DNA from 3 places in the Streptomyces sp. NPDC053079 genome. Region 3 is predicted to be linked to each of the others. Evidence: riboswitches for the same ligand, from Rfam matches in the RefSeq annotation. Region 3 holds a riboswitch; each other region holds the start of a gene.
The links. A riboswitch is a leader RNA that binds a small molecule or an ion and turns the genes downstream of it on or off. The one in region 3 is predicted to bind thiamine pyrophosphate.
Positions count from the first base shown of each region.

Region 1 (3,758 bases), on a different contig from region 3:
CCAGCGCGCGGTACACCGTGGCCATGCCGCCCACGGCCACCCGCGCCTCGACGCGGTAGCGGCCGTCGAGCAGGTGATCGACGAGGGGGTCCGGCAGGGTCGTATCCACGGCATAGGAGTTTACGAGCCATGACCGACACCCCGTGCGCGTTGTGCCTCGCTCGCGCTTTCTGAAGCCGAACAGTGACAGGAATGCCCGTTCGGGGCGGCGCTACGGGCGGCCGAACGCCGGCCGCTCGGGATCCAGGTCCGCGCGGCCCGCCACCGGCGACGACGCCTCGGCGAAGTGCCGGCGCGGGATCCGCCCCGCCCGGTGGGCCAGCCGGCCCGCCTCCACCGCGTGCCGCATGGCCTCGGCCATCATCACCGGCTCCTGCGCGCGCGTCACGGCCGAGGCCAGCATCACGGCCGCACACCCCAGCTCCATGGCCAGCGCGGCGTCCGAGGCGGTGCCCGCGCCCGCGTCCAGGATCACCGGGACGCCCGCGCGCTCGGTGATCAGCTGGAAGTTGTGCGGATTGCGGATGCCGAGGCCGGAACCGATCGGTGCGCCCAGCGGCATGATCGCCGCACAGCCGACGTCCTCCAGCTTGCGGGCCAGGACCGGGTCGTCGTTGGTGTACGGCAGCACGGTGAAGCCGTCGTCCACCAGGATCTCGGCCGCGTCCAGCAGCTCGATGGGGTCGGGCAGCAGGGTGCGCTCGTCGGCGATCACCTCAAGCTTGACCCAGTCCGTGCCGAGCGCCTCGCGGGCCAGCCGGGCGGTGAGCACCGCCTCGCCGGCCGTGAAGCAGCCCGCCGTGTTCGGCAGCACCCGGATGCCGTGCTTCTCCAGCACCGACAGCACCGAACCACGCACAGTGGCGTCGAGGCGGCGCATGGCGACCGTGGTCAGCTCGGTCCCGGAGGCGATGAGGGCGCGTTCGAGCACGTCCAGGCTCGGGGCGCCGCCCGTGCCCATGATCAGCCGGGAGGTGAAGGAGGTGTCCGCGACGGTGAGCAGATCGTCAGCCATCTGTGCTGATCAGCCCCCCTGCACCGCGGTGAGGACCTCGACGCGGTCGCCGTCGTCGAGCACGGTCTCCTGCCACCGGCCCCGGGGCACGACGGCTTCGTTGACGGCGGCGGCGACGCCGCTGTGCGCGTCGGTGAGCGTCGAGACGAGCCCGCCGAGGGTCGTCCCCGCCGGGACGGCGCGGCGCTCTCCGTTGACGCTGACGCTGATGGTGTGGGTGGCGACTTCGCTGCCGGTCATGCGGACTGCTCCTGGAATGCGGGGGTGAAGCGTCGGGGGGAGAAGGGGCGGGCCGCCTCGGGCAGCCGCCCGGTGGTCAGGACCTCGGCCATCACGTCACCGGTGACGGGGGTCAGCAACACGCCGTTGCGGTGGTGACCGGTGGCCGTGAGCAGCCCCGGCAGCTCGGTCGGACCGAGCAGCGGGGCGTTGTCCGGGGAGCCCGGGCGCAGCCCCGCGAGGGTCTCCACCAGGGGCAGCTCGGTGATGCCGGGCACCAGCTCGTGGGCGTCGCGCAGCAGCTCGTAGACGCCGCCCGCCGTCACGGTGGTGTCCCAGCCCAGTTCCTCGGTCGTCGCGCCGACGACCAGCTCGCCGTTCTCGCGCGGCACCAGGTACACCGGGCCGCCGCGGACGACCGCCCGCAGCGTCCGGGAGAGGAACGGCCGGTGGGAGGCCGGGACGCGCAGCCGCAGGATCTGGCCCTTGACCGGGCGGACGGGCGGCAGCACGTGCTCGGGCACGCCCGCGAGGCGGCCGCTGAGGCTGCCCGCCGCCAGCACCGTCTGCCCGGCGGCGACGCGGGTGCCGTCCGCGAGCTCCGCCCCGGCGGCCCGGCCCGCGGCGATCAGGGCCCGTACCGCCTCCGAGCGGTGGAAGACGACCCCGGCCCGCTCACAGGCCGTCAGCAGGGCCCGCGCGAGCCGCCGGGGGTCGGTCTGGTGGTCGCCGTCCACCCGCAGCCCCCCGCGTACGCCGGGCGCGAGCATCGGCTCCAGCCGGCGGCACTCGCGCCCCGACAGCCACTGCGACTCCAGGCCCGACCGCTGCTGCAGCGCGTGCAGCTCCCTCAGGTGCTCCCGGTCGTCGGCGTCCAGCGCGACGGCCAGCGTGCCGCAGGCGCGGTAACCGGTGTCCTGGCCGCTGGCCTCCTCCAGCTCGGCCGTGAACTGCGGATAGCGCCGCGCGGAGGCCAGGTTGAGGGCGAGCAGCGTCTGCTCGCCGTAGTGCAGTTCGGTCACGGCGGCCAGCATCCCGGCCGCCACCCGCGCCGCGCCGCCGCCGGGCGCAGGGTCGGCGACGGCGGTGCGCAGGCCGCGCTGGGCGGCGCGCCACGCCGTGACGAGGCCGATGACGCCCCCGCCGATGACGAGGACGTCGCAGGAATGGTGCGCAGGATTTCGATGCGCGTGCATGGGCGTCCAGCCCCTCCCTTCGCCGGCATGACCCGGATCAGGTTCGTACGGTCGGAGGCCGTCCAGCCTCCCTCTCAGCCCGGTGCGTCCGGGCTCCCGCGAGTGCGTGCAGCGGCCACCCTAGTACGCGCCGAGGACCGCCCGGAAGGGCGGCCGCACCGCGCGGAGGGCTGGACGCGCGCCGCGCCGCGCCCCCGTGGGGGAGCCGGGGGAGCGGGGGCAACCCCCGTGACGTTGTGTCAGAGGTCTCCTCACGCGGTGCTGCGGCAGACGCGGGCCGCCGTCCTACAGTGATCGGGTGAGCGAGCAGACGAAACCTTCCGGTGACCGGCGCGTCGTCATCGTCGGCGCGGGCATGGCCGGGGTGCAGACCGCGGTCGCCCTGCGCGAGCAGGGCTGGAACGGCGCGATCTCCCTGCTGGGGGCCGAGCCCCACCAGCCCTACGACCGGCCGCCCCTGTCCAAGGCCGTGCTGCTCGGCAGGGCGGAGGGATCCGCCTTCGAGGTGGACTTCGACTCGCTCGGCATCGACCTGGAGCTCGGCCTGGAGGCCACCGGCCTGAACGCCGACGAGCACGTCCTGCAGACGCGGCGCGGCCCCGTGCCCTACGACGTGCTGGTCATCGCCACCGGCGCCGAGCCGATCACCCTGCCCGGCGGCGAGGACCAGCCGGGCGTCCACGTGCTGCGCACCGTCGACGACGCCGAGCGGCTGCGCCCGGTCCTGGCCGGGCAGCGCGACGTCGTCGCCGTCGGGGCCGGCTGGATCGGCGCGGAGCTCGCGACCGCCGCGCGCGAGGCCGGCTGCCGGGTGACCGTCGTCGAGGCCGCGGACCGGCCGCTCGCGGGCGCCATGCCGGCCGAGGTCGCCGCCCACATGGCCGAGTGGTACGCCGACAGCGGGGCCCGGCTCCTCACGGGCGCGCGCGTGGCCGCCGTGGAGCCGGGGGCGGTCCTCCTCGCCGACGGCACCCGCCTGCCCGCGGACGCGGTGGTCGTCGGCATCGGCGCGCGGCCCGCGACCGGCTGGCTGGCCGGCTCGGGCATCGAGCTCGCACCCGACGCCTCCGTCGTCACCGACGACCGGCTGCGCACCTGCCTGCCGGACGTCTACGCGGTCGGCGACTGCTGCTCCTTCCCCTCGGCCCGCTACGGCGAGCGGCTGCTGGTGCACCACTGGGACAACGCCCTGCAGGGGCCGCGGACCGTCGCCGAGAACATCGTCCACGGGCCCGCGGAGAGCCCGGTGTACGACCCGGTGCCCTACTTCTGGTCCGAGCAGTTCGGGCGCTTCGTGCAGTACGCGGGCCACCACGCGGGCGCCGACG
Region 1 covers NZ_JBITZJ010000001.1:290,067-293,824, reverse strand. The annotation lists gene pknB (Stk1 family PASTA domain-containing Ser/Thr kinase) at 1-109, opposite strand, end outside; gene ACIGXW_RS01300 (thiazole synthase) at 212-1,015, opposite strand; gene thiS (sulfur carrier protein ThiS) at 1,025-1,255, opposite strand; gene thiO (glycine oxidase ThiO) at 1,252-2,430, opposite strand; TPP riboswitch at 2,428-2,540, opposite strand; gene ACIGXW_RS01285 (NAD(P)/FAD-dependent oxidoreductase) at 2,729-3,758, shown strand, end outside.
Region 1: another riboswitch for thiamine pyrophosphate. It lies ahead of thiO (glycine oxidase ThiO); the one in region 3 lies ahead of ACIGXW_RS33200 (thiamine ABC transporter substrate binding subunit).

Region 2 (3,758 bases), on a different contig from region 3:
GTTCGGCACGGACCACCGGCCCGAATAGGCCGGTGGTCCACCGTCGGCCGGTCCGCGCGGTTCAGTCCGCGATCGGCAGATATACGCGATTGCCCGAGGCCGCGAACTCCTTGGACTTCTGCGCCATTCCGGCCTGCGGATCGACGGCTTCCCCGGCGGCGACGGCAAGATCTCCCCCGTGCTCACGGCGAATGTCCTGGGAGATCTTCATCGAACAGAACTTGGGTCCGCACATCGAGCAGAAGTGCGCCGTCTTCGCCGGCTCGGCCGGAAGCGTCTCGTCGTGGAAGGCGCGGGCCGTCTCCGGGTCCAGGGCCAGATTGAACTGGTCCTCCCAGCGGAATTCGAAACGCGCGTCGGAGAGGGCGTCGTCCCACTCCTGCGCCCCGGGGTGGCCCTTGGCGAGATCCGCCGCATGCGCGGCGATCTTGTAGGTGATGACGCCGGTCTTCACGTCGTCGCGGTCCGGCAGGCCCAGGTGCTCCTTGGGCGTGACGTAGCAGAGCATCGCCGTGCCCCACCAGGCGATCATCGCCGCGCCGATCCCCGAGGTGATGTGGTCGTACGCCGGTGCGACGTCCGTCGTCAGGGGGCCGAGCGTGTAGAACGGCGCCTCCTCGCAGATCTCCTGCTGGAGGTCGATGTTCTCCTTGATCTTGTGCATCGGGACATGGCCCGGGCCCTCGATCATCGTCTGGACGTTGTGGCGCTTGGCGATGGTGTTGAGCTCGCCGAGCGTCCTGAGCTCCGCGAACTGCGCCTCGTCGTTCGCGTCCGCGATCGAGCCGGGGCGCAGGCCGTCGCCCAGGGAGTACGTGACGTCGTACGCGGCGAGGATCTCGCAGAGCTCCTCGAAGTTCTCGTAGAGGAACGACTCCTTGTGGTGCGCCAGGCACCACGCGGCCATGATCGAGCCGCCGCGCGAGACGATGCCGGTCTTGCGGCGGGCGGTCAGCGGGACGTAGCGCAGCAGCACGCCGGCGTGGACGGTCATGTAGTCGACGCCCTGTTCGGCCTGCTCGATGACCGTGTCCTTGTAGATCTCCCAGGTCAGCTCCTCGGCCTTGCCGTCGACCTTCTCCAGGGCCTGGTAGAGCGGGACGGTGCCGATGGGGACGGGGGAGTTGCGCAGCACCCACTCGCGGGTGGTGTGGATGTTGCGGCCGGTGGAGAGGTCCATGACCGTGTCGGCGCCCCAGCGGGTGGCCCAGGTCATCTTCTCCACCTCCTCCTCGATGGAGGAGGTCACGGCGGAGTTGCCGATGTTGGCGTTCACCTTGACCAGGAACTTCTTGCCGATGATCATCGGCTCGATCTCCGGGTGGTTCACGTTCGCCGGGAGCACGGCGCGGCCGGCCGCGATCTCCTCGCGGACCGTCTCGGGGGAGACGTTCTCGCGGAGGGCGACGTACTCCATCTCCTCGGTGATCTCACCGCGGCGCGCGTACGCGAGCTGGGTCACCGCGGCGCCGCCGCGGCCCCGGCGGGGCTGGCGGGGGCGGCCGGGGAAGACGGCGTCCAGGTTCTTCAGGCCGCCGCGGGGCGAGGTGTGCTTGATGCCGTCGTCCTCGGGGCGCATGGGGCGCCCGGCGTACTCCTCGGTGTCGCCGCGGCCGATGATCCAGTTCTCCCGGAGCGGGAGGAGGCCGCGCCGGACGTCCGTCGCGACGGCTGGATCGGTGTACGGGCCGGAGGTGTCGTACAGCCGTACGTCCTGCCCGTTGGTGAGGTGCACTCGCCGCACCGGAACCCTGAGGTCCGGCCGCGAGCCGGTCACGTAGTCCTTGTGCCAGCCGATCTCCCGGCCGGTTTCGGACGTGCGTGCATCCTGCGAGGTCATCAGACCAGTCTCCCTACGCCGGCATTACCCGGTAACAGGTTCGGCGGTCGACGCAGCGGCGTCCGTACGTGTTCCGTACGGAGGTCAGCGCCCTCTCAGCCCGGTGCTCCGAGCTCCCGCGATTGCAAAAAGGTGGCACCACGCTAGCGCCTTCCGGCGCGGAGCTGCCAGGGGGGCTTGCGATGATCGGGGGGTGACCCCCACTGATCCCAGCCCTCACACCCCCCACGCACACGGCCATTCCCACGGGCATGGCCATTCCCATGGCCATGGCCCCGCGTCACCCGTTTCGGCGCATTTGCGCAAGGTGATCGCGGCGGTGCTCATCCCCTTCGCGGTCGCCGTGGTGACCGGCCTGATAGTCCTCTGGCCGGGCGGCGCCCCTCCGCACCAGCACACCGGTGTGGGCCTCGACCAGAAGACGGAGTCGGGGCGGGTGGTGAAGATCGAGGAGTTCACCTGCCCCAGGTCGGGCGGGCAGCCGCCGCAGCAACAGCAGGCGCCGCCGGGTGCGCCGCCGGCCGACCAGGGGCCGTGCGAGAAGGCCACGATCGAGGTGGCCTCGGGCCCCGACAAGGGGAAGACCTTCACGGAGGTCGTACAGCCGAGCGCTTCCCGCCGCTATGACGTCGGGCAGAAGGTGGTCCTGGCGTACGCGCCTAAGGCCCCGGAGAATCTGCGCTATTCGGTCACGGACGTGGACCGGACCTTCCCGATGGTGGTGCTCGCCGTGGTCTTCGCGCTCGCGGTCGTGGTGGTGGGGCGGCTGCGCGGGCTCTTCGCGCTGATCGCGCTGGTGATCAGCTTCGGGGTGCTGACGCTGTTCATCCTGCCGGCGATCCTCCAGGGCTCGAACCCGCTGCTGGTCGCCGTGATCGGCGGCAGCGCGATCATGCTGATCGCGCTGTACATGTGCCATGGGCTCACGGCCCGGACCTCGGTGGCGGTGCTGGGCACGCTGATGTCCCTGCTGGTCATCGGCCTGCTGGGGTCGCTGTTCATCGAGTGGGCCCATCTGACGGGCAACACCGACGACCAGACCGGCCTGGTGCACGGGCTGTATCCGCAGATCGAGATCCGCGGCCTGTTGCTGGCCGGCATCATCATCGGCTCGCTGGGCGTGCTCGACGACGTGACCGTCACCCAGACCTCGGCGGTGTGGGAGCTGAAGGACGCCGATCCGACCGCGAATTGGCGCAAACTGTACGGCTCGGCGATGCGCATCGGACGGGACCACATCGCATCGGTGGTGAACACGCTCGTGCTCGCCTACGCCGGCGCGTCCCTGCCGTTGCTGCTGCTGTTCACCATCGCCGACAGTGGGGTGGGGACGGTGGCGACGAGCGAGATCGTCGCGGAGGAGATCGTCCGCACGCTGGTGGGCAGCATCGGGCTGGTGGCCTCGGTCCCGGTGACGACCCTGCTGGCGGCGCTCGTTGTCAGTGCCGACCGGCACAATGCGAGCACGGGGAGAACGCGGTCGCGGGGCGGCAGGCGCCGCCGCGCGAAGTGAGGAAACGGGGGGCTTCCTGTGGTCGGTGCGCTGGGCAGAGTGACGGGGACGGTCGGTCCGGGGCTGGTCGGCGAGGTGATGGTGCGGGTGCGGGGCGGTGCCGAGGCGTTCCTGGCCTATCCGGCCGAGGGGGACGGGCGCATCGAGCGGGGCACGGTCGTCGTGGTCGTGGAGTATCTGCCGCCCCGCACGGTCTATGTGACGCCTGCCTACGGCTGAGGCGCGACGGCCGGGTGATGGCGGGTTTCCTTACGTGGTGTTGCCGGTTCCGGGCGTTCAAGATCCAGTCGAGGGGGTAGGGGCGTCTTCGCCCGGGTACGCCCGGGCGGACTCTTCTTGATCACACGGCCCGGGACGGGCCGCAAAAGGGGGGCTACGCATGTTCATTGGCATCGTGGCGGGGGT
Region 2 covers NZ_JBITZJ010000006.1:300,438-304,195, reverse strand. The annotation lists gene ACIGXW_RS23655 (hypothetical protein) at 1-28, shown strand, start outside; gene thiC (phosphomethylpyrimidine synthase ThiC) at 62-1,840, opposite strand; TPP riboswitch at 1,834-1,970, opposite strand; gene ACIGXW_RS23645 (YibE/F family protein) at 2,034-3,353, shown strand; gene ACIGXW_RS23640 (hypothetical protein) at 3,372-3,572, shown strand; gene ACIGXW_RS23635 (SPFH domain-containing protein) at 3,733-3,758, shown strand, end outside.
Region 2: another riboswitch for thiamine pyrophosphate. It lies ahead of thiC (phosphomethylpyrimidine synthase ThiC); the one in region 3 lies ahead of ACIGXW_RS33200 (thiamine ABC transporter substrate binding subunit).

Region 3 (3,758 bases):
CCGGGGCCTACGCGGTGGGCTGGCGGTTCGGCAAGCACAAGCTCGCCCCGCGCATCAGCCCCGGCAAGACCCGCGAGGGGCTCCTCGGCGCCGTGGCGTTCGCCATGGTGGCGGGCGCGCTGTGCATGCACTTCCTGATCGAGGACGGCGTGTGGTGGGAGGGGCTGCTGCTCGGCCTCGCGGTCGCCGTTAGCGCCACGCTGGGCGATCTCGGCGAGTCGATGATCAAGCGGGACCTGGGCATCAAGGACATGGGCGCCCTGCTGCCCGGCCACGGAGGGATCATGGACCGGCTGGACTCGCTCCTGCCGACCGCGCCCGTGGTGTGGCTGCTGATGGTGGCGTTCGTGGGCTCCGCCTAGATCGAATCGGGCCCGGAGACGGGCCAGGTACCCTGGAAGGGCTCGTCGCTGCGCGGCGGGCCCTTTTCCGGCCCCGCGCACGCGGGGGTGCCCCTTTCTGAGACCTCCGGGTTCCGGCATCGTCCTGCCGCTGGCTCCGCGACTGCGGAGATCATCCGCTCTCGTCGCAATGAGGAGTTTTCGCTCATGGCCCCCGCGCCTGGAGAACTGACGTTCGTCGCCCCCCGCGGGGCCAAGCTGCCCCCGCGGCACCTTGCCGACCTCACCCCCGCCGAGCGCCGCGAGGCCGTCGCCGCGATCGGCGAGAAGCCGTTCCGCGCCAAGCAGCTCTCCCAGCACTACTTCGCCCGGTACGCGCACGACCCGGCGGCCTGGACGGACATCCCGGCCGCGTCCCGCGAGAAGCTCGCCGGCGAGCTGCTGCCGGACCTGATGAGCGTGGTGCGGCACATCTCGTGCGACAACGACACCACCCGCAAGACCCTGTGGCGCCTGCACGACGGCAAGCTCGTCGAGTCCGTCCTGATGCGCTACCCCGACCGGGTCACCATGTGCATCAGCTCCCAGGCCGGCTGCGGCATGAACTGCCCGTTCTGCGCCACCGGCCAGGCGGGCCTGGACCGCAACCTCTCGACGGCCGAGATCGTGCACCAGATCGTCGACGGCATGCGCGCCCTGCGCGACGGCGACGTCCCCGGCGGCCCCGCCCGGCTGTCCAACATCGTCTTCATGGGCATGGGCGAGCCGCTGGCCAACTACAAGCGCGTCGTCGGCGCCATCCGCCGGCTGACCGACCCCGAGCCCGACGGCCTGGGCCTCTCCCAGCGCGGCATCACGGTCTCCACGGTGGGCCTGGTCCCGGCGATGCACCGCTTCGCCGACGAGGGCTTCAAGTGCCGGCTCGCGGTCTCGCTGCACGCGCCGGACGACGAGCTGCGCGACACCCTCGTGCCGGTCAACACCCGCTGGAAGGTCCGCGAGGTCCTCGACGCCGCCTGGGAGTACGCGGAGAAGTCCGGCCGCCGCATCTCCATCGAGTACGCCCTGATCCGCGACATCAACGACCAGGCGTGGCGCGGTGACCTGCTCGGCAGGCTCCTCAAGGGCAAGCGGGTACATGTCAACCTCATCCCGCTCAACCCCACCCCCGGCTCGAAGTGGACGGCGTCCCGGCCGGAGGACGAGCGGGCCTTCGTCGAGGCGATCGCGGCCCACGGCGTGCCCGTGACCGTGCGTGACACGCGTGGCCAGGAGATCGACGGGGCGTGCGGACAGCTGGCCGCCACCGAGCGCTGATACTGTCCCTCTGCATCAACTCGTACAAATGAACAATCCGACAGGGGAGCGCAGCAAGCGCTGAGAGTGCGGCACAGCCCGCAGACCCTCGGACCTGATCCGGGTCATACCGGCGTAGGGAGTCAGCACCACCATGAACACCAACCTTCGGCGTGCCCTCGGCACGGCGGCCGCCGTCGCGCTCGGCCTGCCCGTTCTCGCGGCCTGCGGCGGCTCGGACGACAAGGGCTCGGGGGCGTCCGGGGACAAGACCGTCACCCTCGTCTCGCACGACTCCTTCGCGGCCTCCAAGGACGTGCTCGAGAAGTTCACCGAGCAGACCGGCTACACCGTCAAGGTCCTCAAGAGCGGCGACGCCGGCCGGGCCGTCAACCAGGCGATCCTCTCCAAGAGCCACCCGCAGGGCGACGTCTTCTTCGGCGTCGACAACACCCTGCTCTCCCGCGCGCTCGACAACGGCCTGTTCGCGCCGTACGAGGCCAAGGGCCTGGACGGCGTCCCCAAGGACCTCCAGGCCGACGCCGCCGAGCACCGGGTCACCCCGGTCGACACCGGCGACATCTGCGTCAACTACGACCGCGCCTACTTCGCGGACCACAAGCTGGCCCCGCCGCAGTCCTTCGACGACCTGGTCAAGCCGGAGTACAAGAACCTCCTGGTCACCGAGAACGCCGCGACCTCCTCGCCCGGCCTGGCCTTCCAGCTGGCCACCGTCGCCAAGTACGGCGACGACGGCTGGAAGGACTACTGGAAGAAGCTGAAGGACAACGGCGTCGAGGTCGTCGACGGCTGGGAGCAGGCCTACAACGACCGCTTCTCCGGCTCCGCCGCCGGAAGGAAGGCCAAGGGCGACAAGCCCCTGGTCGTCTCCTACGCCTCCAGCCCGCCCGCCGAGGTCCTCGGCGTGAAGCCGGAGCCCAAGGAGGGCCCGACCGGCGTGGCGACGGGCACCTGCTTCCGCCAGATCGAGTTCGCGGGCCTGCTGAAGGGCGCCAAGAACGCCGAGGGCGGCAAGGCCCTGATCGACTTCCTGCTGAGCAGGACGTTCCAGGAGGACATGCCCCTCCAGATGTTCGTCAAGCCGGCCCACCAGGACGCCAAGCTGCCCGAGGTCTTCACCAAGTACGGCGCGCGGATCGACCGCCCGGAGACGCTCGCGCCCGAGAAGATCGCCAAGAACCGCGACCAGTGGGTCAAGGAATGGTCCTCGCTCGTCCTGAAGTAGGTCCCGAGACCGGCCCCGGAGCGGCCGCCCGTCAGGCACCCCTGCCGGGCGGCCCCCGGCGGACGGCGACGCGGCTCGCCCTGATGGCCGTGCCGCTCGCCTTCTTCGGGGTCTTCTTCGCCTACCCCGTCGCCGCGATCGTCTCCCGCGGCCTGAAGGCCGGCGGCCAGTGGCAGCTCGCCCGCATCGGCGAGGTCGTCACCGACCCCCGCATCGGCGATGTCCTGTGGTTCACCACCTGGCAGGCCGCCGCCTCCACCGCCCTCACGCTCCTGCTCGCGCTCCCCGGCGCGTACGTCTTCGCGCGCTTCGACTTCCCCGGCAAGCAGTTGCTGCGGGCCGTGGTCACCGTCCCCTTCGTGCTGCCGACCGTCGTGGTCGGCTCGGCCTTCCTGGCGCTGCTGGGACGCGGGGGGCTGCTGGACGAGCTGTGGGGGGTGCGTCTGGACACCACGGTCTGGGCGATCCTCCTCGCCCACGTCTTCTTCAACTACGCCGTCGTCGTCCGTACGGTCGGCGGCCTGTGGGCCCAGCTCGACCCCCGCCAGGAGGAGGCGGCGCGCGTCCTGGGCGCCGGCCGCCTCGCCGCCTGGCGGCGGGTGACCCTGCCCGCGCTGGGCCCGGCCGTGGCCGCCGCCGCCCTGATGGTCTTCCTGTTCACCTTCACCTCCTTCGGCGTCGTCCAGATCCTCGGCGGGCCGCACTACGCCACGCTGGAAGTGGAGATCTACCAGCAGACCGCACAGCTGCTGGACCTGCCCACGGCCGCCGTCCTCACCCTCGTGCAGTTCGCGGCCGTGGCCGCCCTGCTGGGCGTGCACGCCTGGACCGTGCGGCGGCGGGAGGCGACGCTGAAGCTGGTGGACGCCTCCCGC
Region 3 covers NZ_JBITZJ010000011.1:86,962-90,719, reverse strand. The annotation lists gene ACIGXW_RS33210 (phosphatidate cytidylyltransferase) at 1-362, shown strand, start outside; gene rlmN (23S rRNA (adenine(2503)-C(2))-methyltransferase RlmN) at 549-1,658, shown strand; TPP riboswitch at 1,691-1,796, shown strand; gene ACIGXW_RS33200 (thiamine ABC transporter substrate binding subunit) at 1,792-2,883, shown strand; gene ACIGXW_RS33195 (ABC transporter permease) at 2,967-3,758, shown strand, end outside.